Regions from separate parts of the Vallitalea okinawensis genome, predicted to be linked through region 1. Evidence: riboswitches for the same ligand, from Rfam matches in the RefSeq annotation. Region 1 holds a riboswitch; each other region holds the start of a gene.

What was found. A riboswitch is a leader RNA that binds a small molecule or an ion and turns the genes downstream of it on or off. The one in region 1 is predicted to bind cyclic di-GMP.
Region 2: linked by a shared signal. The riboswitch ahead of C1Y58_RS13805 (fibronectin type III domain-containing protein) and the one ahead of C1Y58_RS05975 (GspE/PulE family protein) in region 1 are both predicted to bind cyclic di-GMP.
Region 3: linked by a shared signal. The riboswitch ahead of ftsH (ATP-dependent zinc metalloprotease FtsH) and the one ahead of C1Y58_RS05975 (GspE/PulE family protein) in region 1 are both predicted to bind cyclic di-GMP.

Annotation. Positions count from the first base shown of each region.
Region 1 covers NZ_PQDH01000002.1:174,708-184,898, reverse strand. The annotation lists gene lonB (ATP-dependent protease LonB) at 36-1,718, shown strand; gene lon (endopeptidase La) at 1,892-4,228, shown strand; gene yihA (ribosome biogenesis GTP-binding protein YihA/YsxC) at 4,215-4,853, shown strand; gene C1Y58_RS05990 (DUF4364 family protein) at 4,893-5,420, opposite strand; gene C1Y58_RS05985 (tRNA modification radical SAM protein MnmL/YtqA) at 5,498-6,439, opposite strand; gene C1Y58_RS05980 (prepilin peptidase) at 6,624-7,406, shown strand; cyclic di-GMP riboswitch class I at 7,505-7,587, shown strand; gene C1Y58_RS05975 (GspE/PulE family protein) at 7,813-9,477, shown strand; gene C1Y58_RS05970 (type IV pilus twitching motility protein PilT) at 9,492-10,191, shown strand, end outside.
Region 2 covers NZ_PQDH01000004.1:184,220-194,410, forward strand. The annotation lists gene C1Y58_RS13795 (glycoside hydrolase family 2 TIM barrel-domain containing protein) at 1-715, shown strand, start outside; gene C1Y58_RS13800 (peptide ABC transporter substrate-binding protein) at 776-2,440, opposite strand; cyclic di-GMP riboswitch class I at 2,717-2,804, shown strand; gene C1Y58_RS13805 (fibronectin type III domain-containing protein) at 2,972-5,809, shown strand; gene C1Y58_RS13810 (fibronectin type III domain-containing protein) at 5,834-9,133, shown strand; gene C1Y58_RS13815 (hypothetical protein) at 9,179-9,997, shown strand; gene C1Y58_RS13820 (hypothetical protein) at 10,011-10,191, shown strand, end outside.
Region 3 covers NZ_PQDH01000029.1:11,330-21,520, reverse strand. The annotation lists gene C1Y58_RS25440 (hypothetical protein) at 1-114, shown strand, start outside; gene C1Y58_RS25435 (DUF5685 family protein) at 378-1,247, shown strand; gene C1Y58_RS27120 (J domain-containing protein) at 1,327-1,926, shown strand; gene C1Y58_RS25425 (hypothetical protein) at 1,917-2,423, shown strand; gene C1Y58_RS25420 (asparaginase) at 2,596-3,588, shown strand; cyclic di-GMP riboswitch class I at 3,656-3,748, shown strand; gene ftsH (ATP-dependent zinc metalloprotease FtsH) at 3,892-5,835, shown strand; gene C1Y58_RS25410 (metallophosphoesterase family protein) at 5,998-7,092, shown strand; gene C1Y58_RS25405 (ATP-binding protein) at 7,089-9,107, shown strand; gene ftsH (ATP-dependent zinc metalloprotease FtsH) at 10,172-10,191, shown strand, end outside.

The sequences.
Region 1 (10,191 bases):
CGAGCATACTAAGAACATTGAGAAGGAGTGATAAGATGAGCTTAAATTTAACTTCTGTTTTTTTCATAGTACAATTTGTTATAACCATTATTATTGGGTTATATTTTTATTCTCAGCTAAAAAACCAAGAAGTATCCAAGACATCCTTAGAAAAAGAATCCAAGAAGAAGTTAGAAAAGCTTTTTAGGCTACGAAAGATTAAACTTACAGAACCTCTTGCTGAAAAAACAAGACCTTCTACTTTAAGCGAAATTGTTGGGCAAGAAGATGGTATCAAAGCATTAAAGGCAGCCCTTTGTGGACCCAATCCACAACATATAATCATTTATGGTCCACCAGGTGTAGGTAAAACTGCTGCAGCAAGAGTTATACTAGAAGAAGCTAAAAAGTTAGCTGTTAGTCCTTTTGGTGATACGGCTAAGTTTGTTGAAATGGATGCTACAACTTTGCGATTTGATGAACGAGGGATTGCTGATCCATTAATTGGTTCAGTTCATGATCCGATTTACCAAGGAGCCGGAGCTTATGGGCCAGCTGGAGTACCTCAACCCAAGGAAGGTGCTGTTACCAAAGCCCATGGTGGAATTTTGTTTATTGATGAAATAGGTGAACTGCATTCTGTTCAACTTAATAAATTGTTAAAGGTATTGGAAGACCGAAAAGTTCTTTTAGAAAGCTCATATTATTCTTCTGAGAATAGTCAAATTCCATCTTATGTACATGATATTTTCAAAAATGGTTTACCTGCAGATTTTCGTTTAGTTGGTGCTACAACTCGAACACCAGATGAAATACCTCCAGCCATACGATCCAGATGTACAGAGATCTTTTTTAGACCACTTAGACCCAATGAGATAAAAAACATCGTGGAAAATTGCGCAATTAAAGGCGATTTCCAGTTAGAAGAAGGGGCGTCTGATTTAGTATCAAAGTACGCTGATAATGGCCGTGATGCAGTTAATATCGTGCAAACAGCTGGCTGTACAGCTATCATTGATGAGCGACAAATGATAACTGTAGAAGATGTAGAATGGGTATTAGAATCAGGTCATTATAACCCTAAAGTTTCTCAACGAGTAAAAGATGAAGATCGAATAGGGTGTATCAATGGTTTAGGTGTTTTCGGAACTGGTATAGGTCGTATTTTAGAAGTTGAGGTGAATGCTAAAAAAGCCAATATAAAGGGACATGGTAAATTAACATTGACTGGCTTCGTACAAGAAGAAGAGATAAATCGTGGTCATGTTAAGTTAAAGAGGGATTCCACAGCTAAAGGTTCTATAGAGAATGTGCTTACATTAATCGAGAATATAACTGGAATTAGTCATAAAGATTATGATATTCACATCAATATTCCAGGTGGCGTGCCGGTGGATGGACCATCAGCAGGAACAGCTATATTTTGTGCTGTTTATTCAGCTGTTTTCAATAAATCCATATCCTCAAAGATAGCCATGACTGGCGAAGTTTCTATTGCAGGCTATGTATTACCAGTCGGTGGAGTCCAAGAAAAGGTTAATGCTGCAAGCCAAGCTGGTGTTACAAAGGTTTATATTCCGATGGCAAATTATAAAGAGAGTTATAGTAGTTATAAGATACAGGTAATACCAGTTAATACGATAACAGAAATACTGGATCTCTTAATGAAGAAAGAAGAAGCTGTAAGTGAGACTATTCAAAACAAAGAGAGTGAAGTGTTAACTGCAAGTAAAGTGTAAAATATTTTTTTGCTCTGTGGTTAAGACTGAAAGAGCATGTGAAGTTGTATCAAATGGCATACTTCATGTGCTCATTTTACTGCCCATATAAAATACTTGAAGTTATGAAATAAAGGATGTATACTAAAAAGGATACTTTCGTAATTATGTGATTATTAGATAGAGGTGACCATATGGATGGAAGAAGATCATTACCTGTCTTACCATTAAGAGGGTTTGTAATTTTTCCTAAGATGATAATAAATTTTGATGTAGGGCGTAAATCGTCAATACTTGCAGTTGAAAAAGCAATGGTTGAGGATGAATACATATTATTAGCAGTTCAGGAAGATGCTAAGATTGAAGAACCTACAGTTTCAGATATTACACAGGTTGGAACAATAGCTAGAATTAAGCAGATCATGAAGCTGCCCAACGGTGTTATAAGGGTTTTAGTAGAGGCTGTTGAGCGAGCAGTTATAGAAAAGTATGTTCATGAAGAGCCTTTTTTCTTTGCAGAAGTGTCAACAGAAACTTATGAATTGGAAAAAGAATATTCAGAAGCATGGGTGAAAACTGTTGGTGATGTACTTGAACAATTTGCTGAAATGGGAAGGATTGCTCCTGATACAGTTGTAAGTATTTTATCTACAGAAGACCCTGATGAGATGGCGGATTTAATCGCCGCTAATCTACCGTTCTCACTTGAAAAAAAGGTTGAATTACTTTGTTTGACTAATCCTCTAGAACGTTTAGAGAAGATTATTATGCTTGTTGAAGAGGAAGGCAATATCATTAAGCTACAAAAAGATATTCAATCTAAGGTAAAAAGTAAGATTAATAAAACACAAAAAGACTACTATTTACGCGAGCAGTTAAAAATTATCCAAGACACTTTAGGTGATGATGCTGTGGCTGGTGATGAAATCAATGAATATCGTCAGCGATTAGAAGAAAAAGACGTTCCTGAATATGTTATGAAGAAAGTAACAAAAGAAATTAAACGTTTAGAGAGAATGACACCTAGTTCTCAAGAATCAGCTGTGCAGCGTAACTATATTGAATGGGTATTGGATATTCCTTGGAAAGATAAGTCAAAAGAGCTTGTGAATATCAGGAAAGCTGAGAAGATCCTTGAAAGAGATCATTATGGTCTTAAGAAGGTTAAAGAAAGGATATTGGAACATCTTTCAGTACGTGAATTTGCTCCAGAATCGTATAGTCCAATACTTTGTCTAGTTGGACCTCCTGGTGTTGGTAAAACATCAATTGCATCATCAATTGCAGAGAGTTTAAATCGGGAGTACGTCCGAATTTCTTTAGGCGGTGTTCGTGATGAAGCTGAGATTAGAGGTCATAGAAAGACTTATGTAGGTGCTATGCCAGGGCGTATTATTTCTGCTATTAAACAAGCTGGAACCAATAATCCTTTAATGTTATTAGATGAAATTGATAAAATGAGTAACGATTTTAGAGGAGATCCAACTGCAGCATTATTAGAGGTTCTTGATCCAGAACAGAATAAGAATTTTAGAGATCATTATATAGAATTAGATTTTGATTTATCGGATACGTTATTTTTAGCGACTGCCAATGATTTGCAAAGAATACCACGACCTTTAAGGGATCGTATGGAAATTATACATTTATCCAGTTACACAGAAGATGAGAAGTTCTTCATCGCAAAGAAACATCTTTTAACTAAACAACTCAAGCGCCATGGTCTCAAAAAGGGACATATTCGTATAAATGATAAAGCATTAAAGACCATTATTAATAATTATACAAAAGAAGCTGGTGTACGTAATCTTGAAAGAAAGCTGGCTGAGATTATTCGTAAAGGTGCAAAAGAGATTATTTCTGGTGATAGGAGCTACATAAAAGTTACTGAAAAAAATATTGATCAGTATTTGGGAATAAAAACTTACCGATATGATACAATAATAGACAAAGCAGATGTTGGGATTGCTAGAGGACTTGCATGGACTAGTGTAGGTGGAGATACCTTGTCAGTAGAAGTCAATACCATGAAAGGTAAAGGTGCTTTTCAATTAACTGGACAACTTGGTGATGTGATGAAGGAATCTGCTAAAGCAGCTATGAGTTACATTCGTTCAAGGTCAGAAGAACTCGGGCTCCAAGAAGATTTCTATCAAAAGGTGGATACTCATATCCATATACCAGAAGGTGCAGTTCCAAAAGATGGACCATCTGCGGGCATAACCATGGCTACAGCTATGATTTCAGCATTGACCAATATACCAATTCGTAATGACGTAGGAATGACAGGTGAGATTACCCTTAGAGGTCGCGTCCTTCCAATCGGTGGCTTAAAAGAAAAGATATTGGCAGCTAAAAGGGCGGGGATTAAAACTATCCTAGTGCCTGTTGATAATGAAAAGAATGTAATGGAATTAGAAGAGCATATTCGAGAAGGTGTTGACATTTTATTCATGTCACACATGGATGAAGTTCTCAGCCATGCACTAACTGAGCCTATAAAGAAGGTGGAGAAGAATGAATGTAAATAATGTATATTTAGATGTTGTTACAGGGAGAAAAGATCAATTACCTGACACAGATTTTTTAGAAATAGCTTTTGCAGGAAAATCAAATGTAGGAAAATCATCTTTACTCAATACCTTGATTAATCGTAAGTCTTTAGCTAGAACAAGTTCAAAACCTGGGAAAACACAAACCATTAACTTTTACAACGTAGAAGAGCAGCTTTACTTTGTTGATTTGCCTGGCTATGGCTATGCTAAAGTATCCAAAGCAGATCGAGAAAGATGGGGTCGCTTTATTGAGGATTATCTGACTACTCGTCAGCAATTAAGATTAGTAGTCTTACTCATTGATATCCGACATGAACCAGGTAAGAATGATGTGCTGATGTACGATTGGATTAAGTATCAAGGCTTCGAACCTCTGATCATTGCTACGAAAATGGATAAACTTAAAAGAAGTCAAATCAAGAAACACTTAAACGTGATACAAAAAGCATTAAAAATGCCTAACCAAAAAAATATTATTCCATTTTCAGCTGTGAGTAAACAAGGTAAAGATGAAATTTGGGAACGATTTGATACCTTATTACAAGAATATGCTGATCAACATGCAGCTATGGAAGATGAGGTAAAAGAAATAGAAGAGTAAATAAAAAATAACCTATTGACCTTTGTCGATAGGTTATTTCTAATTCTCATTTTTTAAATCTTTGACCACTGTCTTATAAATAGACCGAGCTCTTTTCTGCCAATTGGTTTTTATCATTTTAGCTTCGTCTTCAGATTCTGTTTTAACATCCAAGGAAATGATGGGCTTATCATTCTCCTTAATGGAACAACTGACAACGTATTGTCCATCTTCCTCTTTTATATTTGATTCAATTCTCCTATAAAGGTTAACCTTACAGTCATTATTCTTTGTAAACTCCATTATTTCTTGTCGTATGCTATAAGGTATACGGTTTATGAAAAGCTCCAGCGTATCAATGCCCTTTTGATTAATCTCATATAAGGTAGTATTATTATTCTTTGACTGTGCAATTAATGTTGCATTAACAAGTTCTGCTAAATATTGCTGCAAAGAAAAATAATCCGTGTAGTTATTGAATAATATAAAATCTGTTATCTGCGTTTGGCTCAAAGGACCTGAGACGTTTTTTAGCAGAAAAAGAAGTATAAGCTTATTGGCAGTTAAATCGTGGGTATTCTGGGTCATATTAATCCCTCCAATACCTTCGCGGTATTTAACGCTAGAACAAATTTTCGTTATTAATATTGTATAACAAATAGTAATCAGTTACAAGTACTTTTTGTTGCATGAAATGCCTTACCTTGATAAGAATCCCTCTGTTTAAAGCGTTTTAAGGTTTGATTAAAAATATTTTTTTTATCTGTGCTCCAGCGGGGTGCAACAAGTAATTTCCAAGGTGCATCACCGGTAATACGATGAATAACAATATGAGAAGGAATGTTCGCAATACAATCGATAACTAGGTCGATATATTCCTCTCGCTCTAAGGGTTGATAATCACCATCTAAGTACACTTTCTCCAAATCCGTATCTTTAAGAACATGAAGCAGCTGAAGTTTGATACCTTGGATAGGAAGATGACTAACGTATTTAACTGTTGTCAGCATGTCTGATTGACTTTCACCTGGCAACCCTAAAATGATATGAACGATAATATCTAAATTATAAGAAGTTAATAGTGATACAGCATCATTAAAAACTTGAAGAGTATATCCTCTTCTCATAAAAACTGCACTTTCTTCATGTATCGTTTGAAGTCCTAATTCTACCCAAACATCGACTATTTGATTGAGTTCTTTTAGTAACTCGCAGACTTCAGCACTTAAACAGTCAGGGCGTGTGGCTATGGAGATAGCGACTATATCTGGATGATTAGCAGCTTCAAAATACACTTTTCTTAGATAGTCTAGATCGCCATAGGTATTCGTATAAGCTTGAAAGTAAGCGATAAATTGATCACCTTTGAATTTTTTCTGTAGACGCAGCTTACCTTCTTCTATTTGATTGTGTATGGATAATTGTTTAGAAGAGGCAAAATCACCCGAACCACCTGCACTACAAAAAATACATCCCCTTGAGTCAATAGTACCATCTCGGTTAGGACAGGTAAAACCAGCATCTAAAGCAATTTTAAATACTTTTTCCCCATATTTCTCTTTTAATTTATAACTCAGCGAGTAATAAGGTTTGTCATCCCAATACATATAAGCCTCCCTATTTTCCGATTGTATATAAACCATACATATCATTAAAGCATCTTTGAGGGAAGGGTGCAAGGGGATATGGTTATTATTTCGTATAAATTAAGCAAAAAAATTGATATTAATAATAATTTATGGTAATATAAGGTTGAAATAAGGGTTAAAAATAAAAATGCGTGAAGGGTGATTGACAATATATTTATTTATTTTTATCTTGGGTCTAGTCATAGGTAGTTTTTTAAATGTGTGTATCTATCGTATCCCGTCGAAAGAAAGTATTGCTAATGGACGTTCTAAATGTCCACATTGCCAAAAACAGCTGAAGTTCTATGATCTGATACCTTTTTTTAGCTATATATTATTAAAAGGCAGGTGTAGATTCTGCAAAAAGCATATAACCATTCAATATCCATTAGTTGAATTATTAACAGGTATTGAGTTCATATTATTCTTTTATCTTTATGGTTTAAGTATTGATTTTTTTGCAGTGGCAACTTTGTGCTGTATTCTCAATGTGGTATTTTTCATTGACTTAAAGCATATGATCATCCCTAATAAAGTTGTTTTATTTGGTTTAGTCATTGGCTTAGTTATTCAAGGGTATCATATAATTACTGGAAATTATGGTATTTACTTAGGTTTTAGTCGATTTAGTGGCTTTATAGCGATTGTTTTGGTATTATCGTTACTAATCCTTATATATATTCTATCACTAATCATATATAAAGGTCGGGCAGGAATAGGTATGGGAGATATTAAGTTATATATTCCTCTAGGTCTCTTTTTAGGCTGGCCATTAACACTTATATCTTTGTGGTTTGCTGTTGTAATAGGGGGAGTAGTTGGTGTAGTATTATTAAGTTTTGTTAAGATTGATAGAAAATCAATGATACCCTTTGGACCTTTTATCGTCATTGGTGTCTTAATAGCACTGATTTTTGGTGAGCAAATAGTAAATTACTATCTTTAATTGTTAGAAATCCTGTTAGATTACAAAATTCTACAAAACAAGATCTATTAATATCTATTTACATAAAGTGAGAATTATATTATAATATGTTTAACTTAATTAAAAAAGGGCAAATTAGCTGAAAAGCTAAGACGCAAAACCAGAGTCTAAGGTTTTTAACTATGATCGATCGGTTGCAGTATTCAATAATACTGCAACTTTTTTATTTGTTTGTAAAATAATGTAAAATAATATCTGTAATAACTTATATTATCATAATTGACATAAATGTGTAACAAACAATGATTAAGTAAATAGTTTTGAAAGTAAAAATTCGTTTTAATGGAGCAATATAAATAATTTTAACATGACAAATGATAAAACTAGGTTTGATTTCATTAGAAATTATATAGAATGTGGGACTATTATGAAAAGAAAAAAATTAGGTGAACTATTAATAGATGCTGTCAAAATCGATCAAAAAAGTCTTGAGGAAGCTGTAAGCTATCAAAAAATACATAATTGCAAGATTGGTAAAGCACTGGTAGCTTTGCAATACATAACCGATCAAGAAATTATAGAAACCTTATCTAAACAGTTATCTGTTCCACTTGTTTCATTAGAGAAAGAAGATATTAAGCAACCTGTTGTTAAATTAGTTCCCCAAAGTGTTGCAAAGAAGTACAATATCATTCCATTTAGATTGGAAAATAACATTTTACATATTGCTGTGTCTAATCCTTATAACATGGAAGCTAGAGATGATGTTAGACTCATAACTCGAAAATCAGTCAAAATTCACTTATGTAGTGATGAGGAAATTGAAGAAGCTATTGATCGATATTACAAAGAAGGTTCCTCGAAAGAAGTTATTGAAGAGTTAGTTAAAGAACTAGATGATAATAGCACTGTAGATGAAATTATTGAGAATGATGATATAGCTAATGCTCCAACCGTTAAGATAGTTAACTCAATAATAACCCAAGCTATTCGCATGAAGGCTAGTGACATACATATAGAACCCTTTGATCAAGAGATTTTTGTAAGAAATCGAATTAATGGTTCATTAACAAAGGTCATGAGTATACCAATCCAATCTTTTTCTGCCATATCCACTCGGATAAAGCTACTGGCAGATATGAATATTGCAGAAAAAAGGGTGCCACAGGATGGACGTATTGAAACAGAAGTTGATGGTAAAAAGTTTGATCTACGTGTTTCGGCGTTACCAACTACCTTTGGTGAAAAAATTGTCATGCGGATATTGCATCGTAACGCTAGTTTATTAGCCATTGAACATCTAGGTTTTACAGATGAAGAGAAAATAATTATCAATCGTTTTACGAGGATTCCTTATGGCATTGTTCTAGTTTCTGGACCTACAGGAAGTGGTAAAACAACCACTCTGTATGCCATGTTAAAAGAATTAAATACAGTTGATAAGAATCTAGTAACAGTAGAAGATCCAGTAGAATATATGTTTACTGGTATTAACCAGGTACAGGTAAATACAAAAGCTGGATTAACCTTTGCAGAAGGCTTAAGAAGTATACTCAGGCAGGACCCAGATATTATCATGGTTGGCGAGATTCGTGATGAAGAAACAGCTGAGATATCCGTACGTTCGGCTATCACTGGTCATATGGTATTGTCTACCATCCATACCAATGATGCAGCAAGTACCATTACTAGACTATTAGACATGGGAATTCCATCTTATCTAGTAGCGGATGCGATCGTAGGTGTTATTGCACAACGACTGGTAAGACGATTATGCCCACATTGTAAAAATGAGGTTTTAGCAACGAATATGGAGAAGATAACCCTAAAAGTCGATCAAAACCTAACCATATTTAAGCCCATTGGTTGTCATATCTGTAATTGGACAGGTTATACAGGAAGATCAGCTATTCACGAGATTCTTGATGTAAGTGATAAGATTAAAGCAGCTATAGCAGAAGGAAAAACAACCCAAGAGATCAATAACCTAGCTGTCAATGAAGGTATGGATACATTGTTCGAAAGTTGTAAGCGACTCGTTCTAAAAGGCGAAACATCCATTGAAGAAATGACTCGTGTTGTATTTGTCTAGAGGAGGATATAGATTTGGATTTTACGTTAAATGATTTATTGATGAAAGCTCATGAAATGGATGTTACTGATATTCATTTATCTGTTGGCACGTACCCAAGAGTTAGACGACTTGGTGAATTAACGCAGTTAGATGATTTCGGTAAACTATCACCTAATCATACATTTGAACTTATCAAGCAATGTATTGATGATAGAAATTTACATATGCTTTTAGATGTGGGTGAAAGCGATTTCTCTTTCTCTAGAGAGAATTTAGGACGTTACCGAGCTAATGCTTTCAAGCAAAGAGGTAGTTATGCGCTGGTTATTCGGATACAACCCTATAAGATACCTGATTTTCAGGACTTGAATCTTCCACCTGTCACAAAAGAACTGACAAACTATCAATCAGGCTTAGTGCTTGTTACAGGGGTCACTGGTAGTGGTAAATCTACAACTCTTGCAAGTTTGATTGATATTATTAATAAACGAGATGCAAAACACATTATTACCATAGAAGATCCCATCGAGTATCTTTATCGACATAAGAAAAGTATCGTCAATCAACGTGAAATGGGGATTGATTCAAACAATTTTGCAACTGCCTTAAGGGCCTCACTTCGAGAAGACCCTGATGTAATTCTTGTTGGAGAAATGCGTGACCTGGAGACTACAAGAATTGCTATCACTGCTGCTGAGACCGGTCACTTGGTATTTTCTACCATGCATACAG
Region 2 (10,191 bases), on a different contig from region 1:
GGCTGGATTAATGGATCTAACTGGTCGAGAGAAAACAAGTTTCTATTTAAGAAAAAGCTTATGGCAAGAAAAGCCTATGGTTTACATAACCACTAAAGATAAGAACGTCGAGCAGGTTAACTGGTGGGATAGAGGTGATGTACCTCATTGGAATTATAATGAAAAAGCAGTTGTGACTGTTTTTGCTTACACAAATTGTGAAGAAGTTGAGTTGTTTTTGAATGATAAGTCACTTGGTAGTATTAAGCTTTCAGAATGTGAACTTGGTAATCTTGGTTACGAGATGGCTTGGGATGTACCTTTTGACCCAGGTCGATTAAAGGGTGTAGGTAAGATAGATCAAGAGAGTGTATGTGAGTGTGAACTAAATACTAGTGGAGAGGGTGATAGGATTAAAATGTCTTCAGATGTTGAATATTTAGAATCAACGGGTGAAGATATTGCTCATGTTGAAGTGAAAATCATCGATGTGAATGGTCAATTATCTTATTTTGCTAATGATATAATTAAGTTTGACATTGAAGGACCTGGTGAGATTCTTGGCATAGAAAATGGTGATCCTTCAGATTTAGAGCCATATAGCTCAAAAGAAAGAAAAACTTATAATGGTAAGCTATTGGTTTATATTCGATCTACTTGCGAAAAGGGTAAGATTAGACTTAAAGCTATAACAGAGGGGGTAAACTCAGAACAAATTGATTTAGATGCTATTTAAGTAATTCTAGAAACCTCCGTTATCATTATTTTATATATAACGGAGGTTTTATTTCATTTATCATTCAATTATTACGAACTTCAATGAGTCATTCATACCGTAATCTTGGATAAGGTTTTTAATATGATCCATGACTAGATAGTAATTACCTTGCTGGTAAATGGGTTTAATAACGACATCTTCTTGTAATAATAGAGTTTCAGCAGCTTTGAGAAGCTCCCATTTTTCATCTTCATCAAGGGCTGATGAAGATTGGGCGAGTTGAATAATAGTATCATAAAGAGGGCTATTGTAGTCTACATCATTGTAGGGTGAATTAGAACTAAATATCTCAAGATAAGATAATGGATCATTATAGTCCATTCCCCATCCTGCAAAACTGCAAGTATATTGACCTGTGTTTTCTAATTCTTGTTTTATATCAGATGGTTGCTGTACAATATTGACTGTTAATCCAGGTAAGTTATCTTCTAATTCTTCTTTAATATAAATAGCTATGAACTGACTAAGATAGGTATTAAAAGTCAGTAGTTCCATTGTATAAGTTTGAATACCTAACTCTGATTTAGCTTGATCCCAAAATTTTAATGCTAAATCCTCATTATATTGAAGGAATTCATTATTATTTTGTCTAAAATCTACACCATCTTCATCTTTAAAAAATCCCGATGGTACATAGTAATTAGCAGCATGTCCGGTTTGTGTTAATTCAGTTATGTAGCTATTATCAAATCCTAGTGCTATAGCTCTTCTTGCATTCTCGTTTTGGAGTAAAGTATCATTTTGATTAAATTTTAAATAAAACATAGCATCATTTTTGGTACTAATAGGAGTAAGGCCATACATGTAAGCTTTTACATAATCATCATAATAAAGCTTTGTAGTGTCAATTATATTATATAGAAAAGCATCATAGCCATATTTTATATATACTAAGACGTTGATATTTTCAACATCAATAAACTCACTTCCCCAATAATAAGGATTTTTTGTAAGTAATAAATAGTTGCCTTTATCCCAATCTGAAATTATATATGGGCCATTATAAGCGATATATTCTAAGTCAGTACCATATTTATCTCCAGAAGCTATAACCATATCTTTTTTTATTGGTGCAAAATTATGTTGAGTTAGTAGTGAAAGAAAATAGGGGACAGGATTCTCAAGCTCAACAACTAGTGTATAATCATCTATAGCTTTTATACCTAAGTCTTCTTTAGGTGATTTACCCTCTAATACATTTTTATAGTTTTTAATATTAGCAGCAGTTAACAATGCTTTTGCTTGATCTTCAAAGTCACATAAACGCTGCCATGAGTATACAAAATCATGTGCTGTAACAGGAGAGCCATCGTTCCATTTTGCGTCTTTTCTAAGGTAGAAAGTATAACTTAATTGATCTTCGGATAATGAATAGCTATCAGCTACACCAGCTACAATTCTCCTGTTATGGTCATATGAGAATAAACCTTCTGATACATTATTTAAAATAAATCTTGTAGCTGAATCATATCCCTTATTTATATCTAAAGTAGAAGGTTCTCCTTTCTGGAGATATAATCTTTCATCATCTTCTAATGATTGATTTAAGTTTTCAAAACCACTATCGACCCTTATAATATCTCTACTAGATTCCTTAGAACTTACCTGGATATTACCTCCCAGGAAAATACTTAATGTTAATACAGTTACTAATGTTTTGGTAAAAATCCTACGAAATTTCATAAGCTATTCCTCCTTTATATACAAATATTAACATAATATGCCACCAGTATCAATGAAATAACACGATCAATAGCAAGTTTATTTCACTTCAACTCTATAAAATATCTTCTGAGGCTAAAGGCAGTTGCATCTTAGAGGTAATGACAATTGAGAGACTGCTATTAAAGATTTTATGTTTCAATTTGAAATAATAGCAAGAAATGTAGTAAATATTGACATATTATATAACTATAATATATAATGCTAATATAGCAATATAATCATATAATTGTAAAAAATGAAAAAAGGCAAACTTATTGAAAGATAAGGACGCAAAGCTATGGGTCTAAGGTCATATAATGACTATGATTGCCAAGCTGCCATTAAAGAGCATTTTTATGCTTTAGTGTGCAGTTGCACACTTTTTTTTTGTCTAAAATATTAATGTTTTAGGCGTATGAGTAGCATAAAGTAAGCATTGATCATTGCTTGCTTACTATAAGTGACTTTAGTCACATTTGTTCTTTTAATAGATTTCAAGGAGGAATGAAATTGAAGACATTTAAAGCCATTATATCTTTTGTACTAACGGCAATCATTTTACTTAGTAGTTTTCAATTACTGGATGCAAAGAAACCAGATGATTCAAGTGGTGACGAATTAGTTGAAGGAGATTTTACTAATCGAAGTATACAAATCGAAACCTACAATGCAGAAGATAAGCAATTGGAAAAGAAAATCAATCCTGAGTTCAAGATGGAGAATACAGGGACGGCATCCATTGATTTAACAGAATTAGAACTCAGATATTTCTTTTCTATTGAAGGTGAAACCAACATATCATTGAATAACTTCAATCAGCCACTTATGGACATTGAAGTGATAGAACTAGAAAATCCAATAGAAGGTGCTACCCATTATTTGAGAATTACTTTTGATGATAAAGGGGATGTATTTAATCCTGGGGATATGGAGACATTTTCATTTAGAATCATTCAAGAAGGTAGCGGAAGCCTAGATCAAACTAACGATTATTCTTTTAATGATAGTGTAACTTATGCACCATGGGATAAAGTATCTGGGTACTTATCGGGTTATTACTTCTATGGTGATGAAAATCTATTTGGTCAGACCTCTTTACAAGAGTGGAATGCAACTGAAAATCAAATATATATAAAATGGAATTCTATAGAAGGAGCAACTGGTTATGAGCTAAAAATGGATGGAGAAAGTACAATTTTAGATGAAAATCAATTGGATTATACTGACTCTAGTTTAGAAGCAGGTACAACTCATACCTATCAAATAAGACCATTGAGTGAATATGGATTAGTAGGTAAATGGTCTGAAGAGTACATCATAGAAACTTTACCAGATGTACCAAAGAATATACAGGCAAGTAGTACGAAAAGCACAATCACTTTAGACTGGGATACTGTTAATGGAGCAGATAGCTATGATGTAGAAGTATTTGGGATACCCATGGAAGCAAATACAAATAGTTATACTGATGAAGGCTTAACAGCAAATACTCAATATACATATCGCGTAAGAGCAAAGAATAGCAGTGGAACAGGAAAGTGGTCTGAAACGGTAGCCTATTCAACATTACCGGATTCATCTTCTGGCATATGGGCAGATCCGCAGACGGAAGAAATTTTAGTCAGTTGGGAGTCCGTAGCCGGTGCAACCTTATACGAGTTAGAGGTAGACAGTTTACTAGTTGAAGTTAATGATAGCACAAGCTATTTACACCAGCAGTTAGAAACCAATACGTTACATACTTATCGTATTCGTGCCATCAATAGCTATGGTAATGGTCCATGGACAGAGTACATCAACGTCTATACATTACTAGAAACACCACATTCTATTCAGATCAATGAAATTAATAGTGAAGATGAATTAAATTATGAGATTAATTGGGCAGTCATTGAGGGTGCTACATCGTATGAAATAAAAATTGATGGACAAGTCAATAGTACAACTAGCTCTACGGTAGTTCATGAAAACATTGATTCTAATAGCCAACATACCTATCAAATAAGAGCTATGAATGATGATACTCAAAGTAATTGGAGTCAAGAAATCTTAAAATCCAGTACCACAGATGCACCTCAAAATCTCATGTTGTCAATCAATAGCGATGGATTAAATGTCTCTTGGGATACTGTTATAGGTGCAAACTCCTATGAAATAGAGATCAATGATCAAGTAACGGATGTAGGCTTACAAACCACATACATGTTAGAGAATATAAATTTTAACACTACATATCAAGTTAGAGTAAGAACGTTAAGTGATGCTGGACCAAGTAATTGGAGTGATTATACTGTTATCAATTCATCATTACCTGCCCCAACCAATCTTAGAGCCGTAACAAGTTCTAACGCCATTATGGTTTATTGGGAGGAAGTAGAAGGGGCAGACATGTATGAACTATTAATGGATGGAGAGTCTTATATGCTTGGACCAAGAGATAACTATACCCATAGCGGACTTGATGCATATAGCACTCATGTATATCGAATAAGAGCTTTTAAAGATGGACAAGCCAGTCCATGGAGTAATGCTATCACTGCTACAACCGTTGTTAGTGAACCAGATTTTTTCCAAGTGAAAGAAGTAACAAGTGAAAGTATTAGTTTAACTTGGGATAATGTTTTTGGAGCATCAGGTTATTATATCGAGGTTGATGGAGACGTCAAAAATATTGATGATAATACTTTTCACCATGAAGACTTAAAACCAAATACCCTCCACAAATATCGTGTAAGGGCTTATAGTGGTAGTGGTAAAAGTGATTGGAGTAAGTATATTGAACAGTTAACAGCACCAGCGATACCCAAAAATCTAGAGGCTGAAGCAACAGAGACGTCCATTATTTTAACTTGGTCTATAGTGCCAGGAGCAGATCGATATGAAGTAGAAGTTGATGGTGAAATAGTTGATGTGACAGAAGAACACTTTGAGCATTTAGAACTTCTACCAAATACTCGACATGAATACAGAGTGAGAACCTTTAATGAAGGTGGAGCTAGTGAATGGAGTGAACTCCTTGCTAAGAATACATTACCCAGTGTTGATATCAATGTAGGTCAAGACAATTATTTCAATTTTGTATTTGTCGTACCCAAGACTGGTGATTCAACGAGGTATATATCCGTTTATTATAATCCAGATCAATTGGAGGTAGTAGACTTATGTGCAGTAACACCGGATTTGGAAACAGAAACAGGCAAAATAGATGCTACAAATATTGAAGTGGTTGCTCATGAAGAAGGTTATATCCTCTATAAAATAAGTAATGTTAATAAAACATTTATGAATGCTATTAAATTCTTATCATTAACCAATGAACATGCAACAGTAAATTATGAAATTGACTAAAGATAATGAGGAGGGAGGCTTCAAATGAATTTAAAAAGATTCTTAATACTATTATTGGTTTGTAGTTTAATCGTTTCATATCCAGTACCTGTTCAAGCCAAAAGTCAGCTTGAAGTTGTTTTCATTATCGATAGTTCAGGAAGTATGGGCGGGGAAATTAACAGTGTTAAAAACAATATCAATAATTTTGTTAATCGATTGGAAGGAGAAAATATTGATTATCGTCTTGGATTAATATCCTATGAAGATGAACCAGTTAAATATAATTTGACTAATGATGTAAGCACTTTCAAAAACAACCTTAGTAGAATTAATGTTTCTGGAGGGACAGAGAATGGACTTGATGCTATAGATAAAGCACTAGATGGTTACACATATTATGCAAACTCAGTAAAGTATTTTGTTTTGATTGGTGATGAACCTATCTATAGTAAAGAAAATAATACTGACTCAAGTATTATTCAGAAATTAAACAATAATGACGTTATACTTACAGCTATCGGCCAGGATTATCGCCATTGTGAAACACAATTTCGATCAATAGCTAATGCCACAGGGGGGTTATACATTGACATTGATCAAAGTTTTAGTACAACCCTTACGCAGATATTTGATCAAATACAAAAGATACCTAATGTAGCCATCAATGCACCTTATGCGAATCAATGGCTTAGCGAAAAAGATAATAATTTTATACCTAGTCTTACTGTATCTGATCCAGACAGTGATAATTTAACATTTTCCTATTACTTGGATAGCGAAACGACTCCTCGAGATACCCAGAGTATTACCAATACTCAAAAGGAACAGGTAGTACATTTAAAAGCATTTGATGCTGCGAAGCTTTCAGAAGGTCAGCATACCCTAACGGCTAAAGTGAATGATCAACAGGATACTGTTACAGACTTTGTAAATTTTAAGGTTGATAAAACGCCACCGACGATACATACCAATATATCAAGTAATACTTCAACCATTTCTTTATCTGGAAACGCTTATGATACATCCAACGGATCTGGCATGCATAGTTATCCTTATCGCTTTACAATTGGTAACAGCACAAGTGGATGGACGAGTAGTACATCCTATTCCGTCAATAACTTGACAGCCAATACCCTTTATCAAGTTAAGTTTGAAGCTAGAGATCAAGTGGGACATATCAGTGAATACTTAGAACAACGATATACAGATGCTCAAAAGCCAGTATTTACTGCCTTAGAGCAGAATACAGATTCGATTAAGCTAAAAGTGAATGATAATAATCCAAGTTATAGCCAATACCTTGTTAAGGTAGGGACTCAATATGTGGACCAAAGTGGTAATCTAACATCCAGCCAAGAGTGGATTACCCTTAATAATAAGACATGTGAAATCAATGATTTGAATCATAGTACTGGATACAATATTGCAATCAAGGCGCGGAATGGTGACAGTAAAGAGACTGAGCAATTTAGTCAAACGGTTTATACAAAGTCACTACCACCAACTGGAATCAAAACAACTGTTCAACAAGAAAGTATAACAATTTCTTGGGATTCAGTTTATAGTGCAACGGGCTATGTTATTGAGGTGGATGGTAAGGAGACTTTGGATATTGGGAAAACAACATCCTATACTCATATCGGTTTAAGTCCGGAATCTACACATACCTATCGTGTTGCCATGAAAAATCAAGCTGGAATGGGTCCTTATAGTGAGTTGATTTCTGTTACGACATTACCTTATCCACCAAGCCAGCCTAAAGAACCTACTGTAGAAATTGAACAAGAAAGAATAACATTGAAATGGCAGGCTGTTGCTGGGGCTGATAGTTATGAATTAGATGTGGATGGTCAAATTATTACCTTAACAGAAACAGAATATCAGCACACAGGACTAGAAGCAGAAACAGACCATACTTATCGCTTAAGGGCAAAAAATGAAGGTGGATATAGTCCTTGGTCTACTGTCATTTATGTAAGAACATATCCTTATCCACCCCTAACACCAGAAATTAAGTTATCAAGTTTAACGAAGGATACAGTTACTTTAACTTGGATCAGCGTAGAAAAAGCTGAAGGATATGAATTGAAAGTCGATGGGTTAATCATGGATATAGGAGACGTGAGCACATATGTACATGAAAACTTACTACCATTATCTGGGCATACCTATGAAATAAGAGCTTATAATATCGGTGGTAAGAGCCAGTGGAGTGAACAGTTCGATGTGACCACACATCCTGAAAAACCCGATATACCAACCAATATCTTAGCAACAGCAGATGAAAATAACATAACCCTTACATGGTATCAAGTGCCTTATGCAGATAAATATGAAGTTGAAATTGATGGCAATGATGTTGTGGAGGTTTATGATAGGACCTATGTTCATAGAGGGCTATCGCCAGATGAATATCATGATTATCGAGTGAGAGCAGTCAACATATCCGGTAAAAGTGAGTGGAGTACTAATGTTAAAGCAGCAACATTACCAGAAGAAGCTAACACATACTCCCTTACTAATGTGGTTGCCATTGTTACCAATAACTTTATTACCTTGTCATGGGATGCTGTTGCCATGAACGCTGAGTATGAAATTGAAGTAGATGGAGAACTGAATTCTCTCGGAGAACAAACCATCTATCAGCACACTGGATTAGAAGCTAATGAGTTTCATACCTATAAAATTAGAGTGAAAACAGAAGATGGAACAACCCAATGGTGCGCTATTCTATCATTATCAACGTTACCAAACCCACCAGATGCTCCTACAGAAATTCGAGGAGATGCAACCATGTATCAAATTGAACTCCGATGGGATGCAATCGATCAAGCAACAGGATATGATATACAGATTGATGGAGAAGAGATCATAACAACAACAGAACCAGCATTTGATCATGATAACCTTGAACCTGGTACGAATCACACTTATCGAGTGCGTGCAAAGAATATTACTGGTGTGACAGCGTGGAGTCCAGCTATCATCATCACAACAGATAACCCTGATTATCTTGTAAGTTATACAGAAGATGAAGAATTTATCTTTACAATACTTGCTCAGAACGTACAGGACTTTAGTCAATTATCATTTACTCTAGAATATGATCCTGGTGAAGTAATCATAAAAGATTTATTTGCAGGAACAGCTAAAGAAGATGTAGTTTTCCAAGGTAAAATTGATGATGCTGCCGTTGTTGTCTCTGGTCAAGAAGGGCAAGTAACCTTTACTGTAGATTTAAACACCGTACCTGGTACATCATGGTCGGGTGAAGTTACCTCTATTGTATTTAAAGCATTAAATACCGGGGAAACAAATATACAATTGATGATTAGTGAATAACGAATAACACTGCTTTGATAAAGACTTTATAAAGGTGTGAAGAATATGAAGATAAAGATAAATAAACGTATGATTGGAATAATCCTTATCATCATTATGCTGCTACCTATAGTAGGTCAGGCATGGCTTTCTGCTGCTTCAGATAATGTGGAAGTCCTACCTTCTACTTTATCTGATACAGATATTGAAAAAGCTAGAAAATTAGCCAATGAAACAGGTACGGCCATTGATGATATTTATAATTGGTTAAGTCAAGGATATGATTGGAATACAATTATCCAATTAACCACACATACTAAAACAGAAGGTGAGGATCTATCTAAGGAGCTTCTTAATATGGAGAGACAAGATCTAGATTTTCAAGAGGAGAAGATATTAGAGGCAAGTCAACAATTGGAACTCGTTCAATTTAAACTAGATGAAATCATTACTTTCTCAAAGGAAAGTGAGAGCTATAGAAATTTGAAAGGTAAAATAATCAATGATGATGCTCTTTATTGGATGCTGACTCTTGAAGAGCATTTTAATTCTTTAGAAGACGCTCTGGGTGAATATTTAGTAGCTATTCAGTTAGAGTTAGATTTAAATAGCCTTTTACAAGACGAGGAAGCTTACGAACAAGAGAAATTTGACAAAGAACTTCAATACATGGATGAGCTGATAACATTAGAAAAAATAGAAGAAGAAGTTCTTCGTGTATTAACCACTATGAATGATCAATATGAAGAACAGGAAAATGAAGAGGTTAATCTACCAGAAGTTAAGGTGGATGTTCCAAAGCCTTCAATAGAAAATCCAAAACCTGTGAATCCAGCTGAAGCAATTAAAACAGAAATAGACAATTTAAAACCACAAATGGATTAGGGGAGGTTTGAAAATGAAAAAGAAATGGATTTATATGCTCCTTGCATTAACCGTAGTATTTTCCACAGCGATGTATTTTGGCTATAATGCAAGGGGACAGTCTACCTTACTTAGAATTACCACAGACGAAGAATTTTATAGCCATTATGATGTACCATTAGAACATAGAGATTACTTAGATCATTTGAAAACAC
Region 3 (10,191 bases), on a different contig from region 1:
ATCCTATTGGCTATGATCATTATTGAGAGTATGGGTATTGTAAAGAATTTTAAGCATATTTGTAAACTGAAAAAGATGATGCACTTTGCTAAGATTACACTTAAAGATGATTAACCCAAATATACATGATAAGCATTGTGAGTTGGGTTTAAGTAAATGTTAAAGATTTAGTCACAATTTGTATATTTTATGGACATCTTTTAATGTTATAATGAACCTATTAAAAGGTTATAAAAGTGTTGTATGTCGAAGTAACTCAAAGGAGAAAGTAAGATTACTTTCTCTTTTGGTTTACTTACATCTATTTAAAATTTACTTATTTAAGTTGATTAATTTTCAATTACACAAAAATATGATATGATAAATTAGGTGATTGAATGTTTGGATATATCACAATTGATAAAATGGAATTAAAGTTTAAAGAGTATTATCGATACCGTGGTTATTATTGCGGTCTATGCAAAACTTTAAAGCGGAACTATGGTGAAATTAGTCGATTTACTTTAAATTATGATATGACTTTTCTTGTTTTACTGTTGACATCATTATATGAACCCGTATCGACAATTGGTAATGAAAGATGCTATGTACATCCGACAAAAAAGCAGATGATCATCTCTAATGAGATCATGGATTATGTTGCTGCCATTAATGTGATACTGGCCTATCATAAATTAATGGATGATTGGAAGGATGAGAAGAGTATTAAAAGCCTATCAGGAATGGGTTTACTAAAAAGACAATATAATAAAGCCAAAAGTGACTATGAAGTACTAGACCAATTGATTCAATCAAGGTTAGAGGAGCTTCATAAGCTAGAAAAAAAGGAAGAAGATAATATAGACTTAGTTTCCAATATATTTGCAAGTATCATGTCTAAGATATTTGTGTATAAGGAAGATATTTGGCAACCTTATCTTGAAAAAATTGGATTTGCTTTTGGGAAATTGGTTTACTTATTGGATGCAGTTGATGACCTAGAAGAGGATCAGAAAAAGGAACGCTATAATCCATTAAAGTACAATAATCATATATCTAAAGATGAGCTTTATGATTTACTATTATTTGAACTCTCCATTGTTGATGAAGAAATGGATAAATTACCCCTCATTATGGATAAGAGTATTATTGATAACATCTTCTATTCGGGTATTATGAAGCGCATTAACGCATGTTTGAAAAGAGAGCAAATGGCTGTTAATGAAGAAGAACTTAATGATTACGTAGAATCAAAAACTTTAATATAAAGAAGAAATAGATTGGGCTTCACATAAACTTGACTTAATGTTGAGTTTTATCTAGATGAAAGAAATTGAGGTGGAAGTTATGAAAGATCCTTATGAAGTATTAGGTATCAAAAGAGGTGCTTCTAAGGAAGAAATTAAAAAGGCATATCGAAATCTGGCCAAGCAATACCATCCAGATAAATATGTTGATAATCCTTTAGCTGATTTAGCATCAGAAAAGTTTAGGGAAGTACAAGAGGCTTATGATAGTTTAATGAGTGGTCAGCAAGGGAATGGTACTTTTAATCAAAACAACTATAACCAGTCTTATAGTAATCAAGATAGTAGTTTTGCAACTATTCGTAACTATATAGTTGCTGGACGCTACCAAGAGGCTTATAGCATGCTTCAAAATATGTCTAACCGTACAGCTGAATGGTATTTCTTGAGTGGGGTATCCCTTATATACATGGGTTCTCATCACCAAGGATTAAACTTTATTCAGCAAGCAATGAACATGGATCCATCTAATACAGAATATCGCCAATATTATGAGCGACTGAAGAACAGACAACATGCTTATCAAACTAGATCTTATCAATACGGTGGTGGAAATAGTAACTTAGGTTGCTGTACGCAATTGTTATGCGCAGACTGCTGCTGTGAATGCATGGGAGGCGACTTAATCGCATGTTGTTAAATGGAAAGAACATAGCATTATTAGGCATATTATTAGCCATTAATCAAGTGTTTTTGTATTTAGCCTCTATCATCGAAAGCAATACCTTAATATTTCTCTTCGCGGCGGCATTAATCATAGGGGTAGTCGTTGTCGAGACAGAAATACGTAGTAGTTGGATGTTTTTCATAACATCTTGCTTATTAGCTTTTTTTTTAGTACCAAATAAATTTGATATAGCAATTTATATAATGATACTAGGTCCTTATAGCATTTTAAAAGAGCTGATAGAAAGACATTGTTTTACAAAGAATACAAAGGGACTAGAAATTGGTATTAAACTTGTAACATTAAATCTTTTAGCAATATTATCTTATTTTATAATGAGGTATATGTTACCATTGCAACTGAATATATGGTTGATTATAATTGGGGAAGTCTTATTACTCTGCTATGATTATGTGTTTGGTTATTTTATACATTACTACATCAAACACATAAGAAATAGGATTAAATAGGGTATTAGTTGATACAAAAAATACATATTGAACTAACGAGGTAATTTAAAAACATATGACTTTCTTATACATGGGGATTAACATATTATTATAAGAAGTTAAAGTACTTATGAAATTACCTTAATTATAAAAAAAATGAGTACTAGTTCAATATATATAAGAGGGTGAGAGCATGAAAAAAGTAGCAGTTATTTTTACTGGTGGTACAATTTCAATGAAGGTTGATGAAAGATTACATGCAGCAATACCTGCCTTATCTGGACATGAAATAATGGCTAAAGTAACGGGGATTGAGAAGATGGCAGAAATTGAAGCTATCCATTATGGGTCGTTTCCTGGACCACATATCTCTCCTGAGAAGATGTTGGAATTAGCTAGTATAGCTAAAGAACAGTTACTTCGAGAAGATATAGCTGGGGTGGTTTTAACCCATGGAACTGATTGTTTAGAAGAAACAGCATATTTCCTTGATCTAATAATAGATTCAGATAAACCTGTTGTTGTAACAGGTGCTATGCGTAACAGTAGTGAGCTAGGTTATGATGGGCCATCTAACTTGGCGGCATCAATTTGTACAGTATGTTCAGACGAATCAAAGAATAAAGGTACACTAGTAGTTATGAACAACCAAGTTAATGCTGCAGATGAGGTTACAAAAAGTCATACTCTTAGTTTAGATACATTTAAAAGCATGGATTTTGGGCCATTAGGTATAGTGGACCAAGACCAAGTGATCTATTATAGAAGAAGAGAGCATCGACAAATTATCGATACTGATCAAATTCAACCCAAGGTAGCTTTAATTAAGTCGGTTGCTGGTATGGATTCCACCATCATCAATTATTTAGTGGATCAATCTTATAAAGGTATAGTAATTGAAGGTATGGGTAGAGGTAATGTGCCGCCTGGAATGGTTGATGGCATTACGAAGGCCATTGAGCGTCAAATACCTGTCGTACTTGTATCTCGTTGTCCTATGGGAAGAGTTTTGGATTCCTATGGTTATCATGGTGGTGGGAGAGAGCTGCGAAATAAAGGTATCATTTTAGGTGATAATCTTTCGGGACAAAAAGCCCGAATTAAACTCATGTTAATACTCGGTATAACACAAGATGTAGATAAAATAAAAGAGATTTTTGAAGAAGATTTATACAAGAAGGTATAGTAGCTAAATTTTATGTTGCTTTTTATGGAAATTTATGATATGATTTTAGGGTGCAAGTAATACTTTTCGGTGACAAAGGCAAACCTATTGCGAAATAGGGACGCAAAGCCGAGGGCCTTTCGCATCGGGGGGCAAGATGGAAGGTAGCCTGGCTGCCGAAATGAAAAGTATTTATCCTAAGCTATAAATTTCCTTTTATTTGGCTTCTTCATTAGAGGAAGCCCTTTTTTTACCTTTTTGAAGAGAATTAGGGGATTTGTTACACAAAACTAAGGTCTTTCAAGGAGGATTAAGATTAACGATATGAAAAATAAAAAGATAAGAATTGCACTAATATATTTTGTCATAGCATTTGGGTTTCTGTCTTTAGCTAATTATGCCTTTAAGCAGGTAACCACTGAATATATCACTTATGATGAATTTATCGAATGGGGTGAAACTGGGAAAATTGAAAAAGTTTCATATTCTGGCACCTCACTTCAAGTCATTGTCAAAGAAGATAGCGGCATATCTCAAAAGATCTATTATACTAATGTATTTCCAGATTTAGATCTAGCCAATAGAATTAATGAATGGGATAAGAAGTATGGTGTGCAATATGAGTACATTCCACAGCAATCCAATGCTCTAGTAGAATTTTTGCTCTATTGGATACTGCCAATGGGAATATTCTTCTTCCTATGGCGTTTTATGATGAAGGGAATGGATAAACGTATGGGCGGCGGTGTTATGTCCTTTGGAAAGAACTCTGCCAAAATCTATGCTGAGCAATCCACTGGTGTAACATTTGATGATGTTGCCGGTCAGGAAGAAGCTAAAGAGTCTCTTGTGGAGATGGTTGACTTCTTAAATGAACCAGCGAAATATACGAGTATTGGTGCCAAACTTCCTAAAGGAGCCTTACTAGTAGGTCCTCCTGGAACAGGTAAGACATTATTAGCCAAAGCTGTAGCTGGAGAAGCTAAAGTACCATTCTTTTCGATTTCAGGTTCAGAATTTGTTCAGATGTTTGTTGGTATGGGTGCTGCTAAAGTACGTGATTTATTCGCACAAGCTCAGGAGAAAGCTCCTTGTATTATTTTCATCGATGAAATCGATGCTATTGGTAAGAGTCGTGAAAATAATATGAGTAGTAATGATGAAAGAGAACAAACATTAAATCAGCTATTATCTGAAATGGATGGTTTTGATTCATCTAAAGGGGTTGTTATACTTGGAGCAACCAACAGACCTGAAGTGTTGGACCAAGCTTTATTACGTCCAGGTCGTTTTGATCGTCGAATCATTGTTGACAGACCTGATTTAGAAGGTCGTAAAGCTATCCTTAAGGTACATGCTAGGAAAGTTAAGATGTCAGATAGTGTTGATTTAAATGCCGTTGCGAAAACGACTTCAGGTGCTTCAGGTGCTGAGTTAGCCAATGTCATCAATGAAGCTGCATTATTAGCGGTTAAGCACGGTAGACAATTGGTTGAGCAAAAAGACTTAGAGGAAGCATTTGAAATAGTTGTAGCTGGTAAAGTGAAGAAAGACAGAATTCTTTCTGATCATGAGAAAAAATCTGTGGCATATCATGAAATAGGTCATGCACTTGTTGCAGAAGTACTTCCAAATGCGGATCCGGTGCATAAGATTACCATTATACCGCGTACAAAGGGGTCTTTAGGGTATACTATGCAGTTACCTACTGAAGATAAATACCTAGTAACAAAGGAAGAAATGGAAGAACAATTAGCTGTTATGTTAGGTGGACGTGCAGCAGAGGAAATCATGTTTAATCAAGTTTCAACAGGTGCAGCCAATGATATTGAAAGAGCAACAGCAACAGCTAGACGTATGGTTACAATCTATGGTATGACAGATGAATTTGATATGATGGCTTTAGAATCAGCAAGCTCTCGTTATTTAGATGGACGTCCAGTTAGAAACTGTAGTAATGAAACAGAAAGAATAATTGATCTTGAGACATTGAAGATCATTAAAGAACAGCATCAACAAGCCGTTAAGATCTTAGAAGAGAATAAAGATAAGCTTATTAAAGCTGCTGAGTTTTTACTTGAATATGAAACCATCAGTGGTGAAGAATTCAAGAAGATTCTCAATGGTGAGGAGGTACTTCGTGAAGAAGAACCTCATGAGGAAACATTAAAAGGTAAAAAGGATAACGATGATTCAGAAGAGGCTAAAGGCTCAAAAGAAGTAGAGTCAGATGAAGCGATATCTGAAGAGTTAACCTCAGAAGAGTAATCGATTAACGAAGGATAAAGAGATTAAGAGATCTAGGAACCCCATATTGGAGTTACTAGATCTCTTTTTATTTTGGAGTAGGAAAGGATAGTATAGATGAAAATACGAAAATTTGTTCGTTTACATTGATGATATTAAAAGGTATAATGAAGAAGAAGGGAGTTGGTCGACAATGGGATAACCTTTGTACATACAGGTGACGTACATATTGGAAGTCCATTCACAGGATTACCATTGCATGTTGCTTCAAAAAGAAGACAAGAAATTATGAGCAGCTTTTTACATATATTAGACTTTGTTAAAGAGAAAAAAGTAAATTACCTATTCATAGCAGGAGATCTTTTTGAAAATGACTATGTTACTACTAATGATCTGCAACAAATTAATGAAGCCTTTCGACAATTAGTGGATACACATATTTGCATGATAGCAGGTAATCATGATCCAATACTTGGTGATAAATCCTTCTATAATCGTGTATCATGGGGAGAAAATGTTCATCTTTTTACGAAGGATAAGGAATCTATTTATTTTGAGGATCATGAGACCACAGTTTATGGTCATAGTTGGTATGAAAAATACGTTCAACATGATGCAATCAAGTCGATTCATAAGCGAAATCAACAAGGTCATCATATACTACTAGCCCATGGTGATGCCTATACAAAAAGCAATTATCTTCCATTGGATATAAGATCCCTTAAGGATAAAAACTTTGATTATGTGGCCTTAGGTCACATACATCGACCTGCTTTTATTACAGATGAAATCTGCTATTGTGGGAGTCCAGAAGCTTTAAATTTTGGAGAGGGTCATGAACACGGTTTTATTGCTGGGGAGATAATGGATCATATTATTTACAAGAAGTTTATACCCATAGCAAAACGTCATTATAAAAAAGTTGAGGTAAGGGTACAACCCAACGCTTTTGAAGCAGATATCATTAATGATATAAGGCAATCTATCAATAATCACGATCTTTTTAGAATCATCCTAAAAGGACAAGCAGACTTTAGACGTTTGATTGATATAAGCTATATCCAACAGCAAGTTAGTGAAGAAGTATTTTATTCAGAGATTATTGATGAGCGAGATACGTTACTAGACTTTGACAGTATTGAAAAGGAACACAGCCACACTATTATAGGTGACTTTATTCAACAGATGAAGGCTGAAGGATTAGATGACCCTGTCAATAAAAGAGCATTGGAGATAGGTTTAGAGTTACTTCTTAACGAAAAAGGGGTGGATCTATGATCATTAAAACCTTAAGACTAAAAAGCTTTGGCAAGTATAAGGAAAAAAATATTGATTTAAAGCCAGGTATAAACCTTATATATGGAGAGAATGAATCAGGTAAGACAACTCTCCAACGTTTTATTAAGGGGATTTTCTTTGGTTTCTATAAACCATACATAAAAAAAAGAAGTTACACATCTGACTATGAACAGTATAAACCATGGAATGCTGATAGTTATAAAGGAAGTATTATCATAGAAGAAAGTAAACCCTATCGTATTGAAAGAGATTTCTCTAAATATCATGAAGAAATTAAAGTTATGGATATGTCGACAGGTGAAGATATAACAGGACAATGTGTCTACGATAAGCGTACCAAAGCCTATTTACCTTTAAGTTTAGTAGGTGATATCAGTGAGCATTATTTTAAAAATATCTTGAATATACAGCAACTTCATTTAAAGCCTGAGAAAAAGTTTAGTGAAGAGTTAAAAGATTATTATCAAAGTCTTAATCAAACTGATGCTAGCGACATGTCCATTAACGGAGTCATACAAGCCTTAGAGAGTAAAGTACATGATTTAGGTTCAGAAACAAGAAAGAAAAGTCCTATCGGTCAAATAACAGAGCAAATTAATCAACTTAAATTAGAACGACATCGATGGTTTGAGAAAAAAGAATTAAATAATGAATTAACAGAACGTATCCAGGAATTACAGATAAAAGAGTTGGATATTCATAAGACCATTAGTGAGCAGCAGTATCATAGATCTGAGCAGCAAAAAGTAATTAATGAAGAGAAAGAAGCTAAAATCCTTAGAATTCAAAGAGAAATTGAAAATCTTGAAGAAAAGTTAGATACTTATAAGTATTACGAGCATCTTTCTGAAAAGTCATTGAATCAGGCTTATGAGCTCTATAAGGAAAGTAAGGCTTTAAAAAAAGAGCGTGAGGACCTAAAGGTTTTAAAAGATAAAACTATGATTCAAGAATCGTCTATTACAGAGAAGAAGGCTAATAGAGCACCTTTAATGATTGGCATAGTACCGCTATGTGTCTGTATATGGAGTATGTATTTAGCTTTAATGGGGCAGACAATTTATTATATTTTTTCAGTGATATGTGGATTCCTTACAATTGGTTCTGTTCTCCTTTATAAGAGGTCGAGCACAAATAAACATGTTGGGGATCAACAGAAAGCTATAATGGGTATCCGCCAAAGAATATTGGAGGTAGACAAAGCACTCATAGAATTGGATAATCGACGCATGGGTTTACCCCTCTTAGTGGAGGGAGAAGAGGAATATTTTACTGTAAGAGATGGTATCAATGAGTTCATACAGACTAAAAAACGCCTACAAGAAAAAAAAGAATGGCTTCATCTCATTGATGAAGAAATGCCAAAGGGAGGTTCTATTCCTATTGATCCATCCATCTTGAAGGAAGAAGAGTCTATCAAGATAGAATTAAGTCGTTTATCGGAACGCCAACAATTGGTCTTTGAAGGTATAAGGCATTTAGCTGAAATAGAAAAAGAACTTCATGAAAAAGAGCAAAGATTGGAGGAACATGTAAGAGAAAAGCAAGCGACAGAAAAAGCTAAAGTGGTTTTAGAAGAACTATGTTCTCGAATGAATGAGGATTATCAAGTCCTTCTAAAAGAAAAGTTATCCACAAAACTAGGGCTACTTACAGATGGCAAGTATCGAAATATTAAGGTAGATGAGGAGTTAAATCTTAGAGTTTTTGATGAAGAAGAGGATAAAATTGTTGAGGTTGAACGGTTAAGCTCCGGGACAAAAGATTTAATGTATTTGGCGCTGAGGCTTAGTATGATGGAAATCCTATCGATAAAAGCTCCTCTTATCTTGGATGATAGTTTTATCCAATTTGATGAACAACGGCTAAACGCCATGTTAAAGTTGTTAAACAAACTTTCACAAGAGTATCAAATTATACTTTTTACGTGCCATAATAGAGAAAGAGAAATACTTAAAAATTTAAATATTTCATTTAACTACATTACTTTATAGCCAGATAATACCTGGGAGAAAGGGATTTATACACAATATGGTGCTTATTTGTTTATATTTTAAGTGAGTAGAAGGAATACTTTATAGCCTTATGTGAATATAGCCAAAATAAATTTTCAAAAGAAGTCATCTTTATGCACACTTTTGGCTTGCATATTGATATAATATTCACCGTAACCCCCCCATATTAATATAGATTACGTTGTTTGCTATACTGAACAAAAGAACAAATACCTTCTCCTTTGCAATGAAGAGGCGGCCCCGTTGGCTGCCTCTTTTGCTATGCAAAAGTATGCTCTTATCTTCGGCGGAATAGCCATCTTACGTGATCGAATTGATTAACGGATACTCTTATTTATTACAAAAAAATACAGGATACAAAGACTTTATGATTTATGAATAAGAAATAAGACTTTATGCATAGAGAATTCTACAGCAAATTAGTTTGTCGTATAAAAATATACAACGAAAGTTTGACAAATAGTGAAAGTTTATGCACACTGTATACACGTTTTTTGTTATAATAATAGATGTAAACCCCCCATATAATATAGATTGTTTAGTTTTACTACACCCCAAAAGAACAAATACCTTCTCCTTTAAAGCAGCAGCGATGCTGCTTTTTTACTATCTAAAAATAACATGATATGAGAATTCATGAATCTAAGTCATTAATTTCTGAATAATAAATATATTCAATTAACTACTTATTCTTTTGTAGATTTTCAACATTAAAATGGGTAAGTGAAGATAAATCTGTAAATAAATATAAAAAATGCACGAAAACCAAAAGGCAATAAATGTATCTTTATGCACATTTATGGCATAAATATTGCTATAATAATAATTGTAAAACCCCCATATGATTAAGGTTTTTGTTGTTTGCTACACCCAAAATATAAATACCTTCTCCTTAGAAAAGGACAGCGCTGGCTGTCCTTTTCTTGTATATACGCTTGGCCCCTCTTACCAATATTCTTATAGATGGATATAATTCCTTTAATTTACATAGACGTAACGTGCTGTAAATTATATAATATTATTGTCGAGAAAGGGGGAAAGCTTTGAAGTATATTAAAAATAA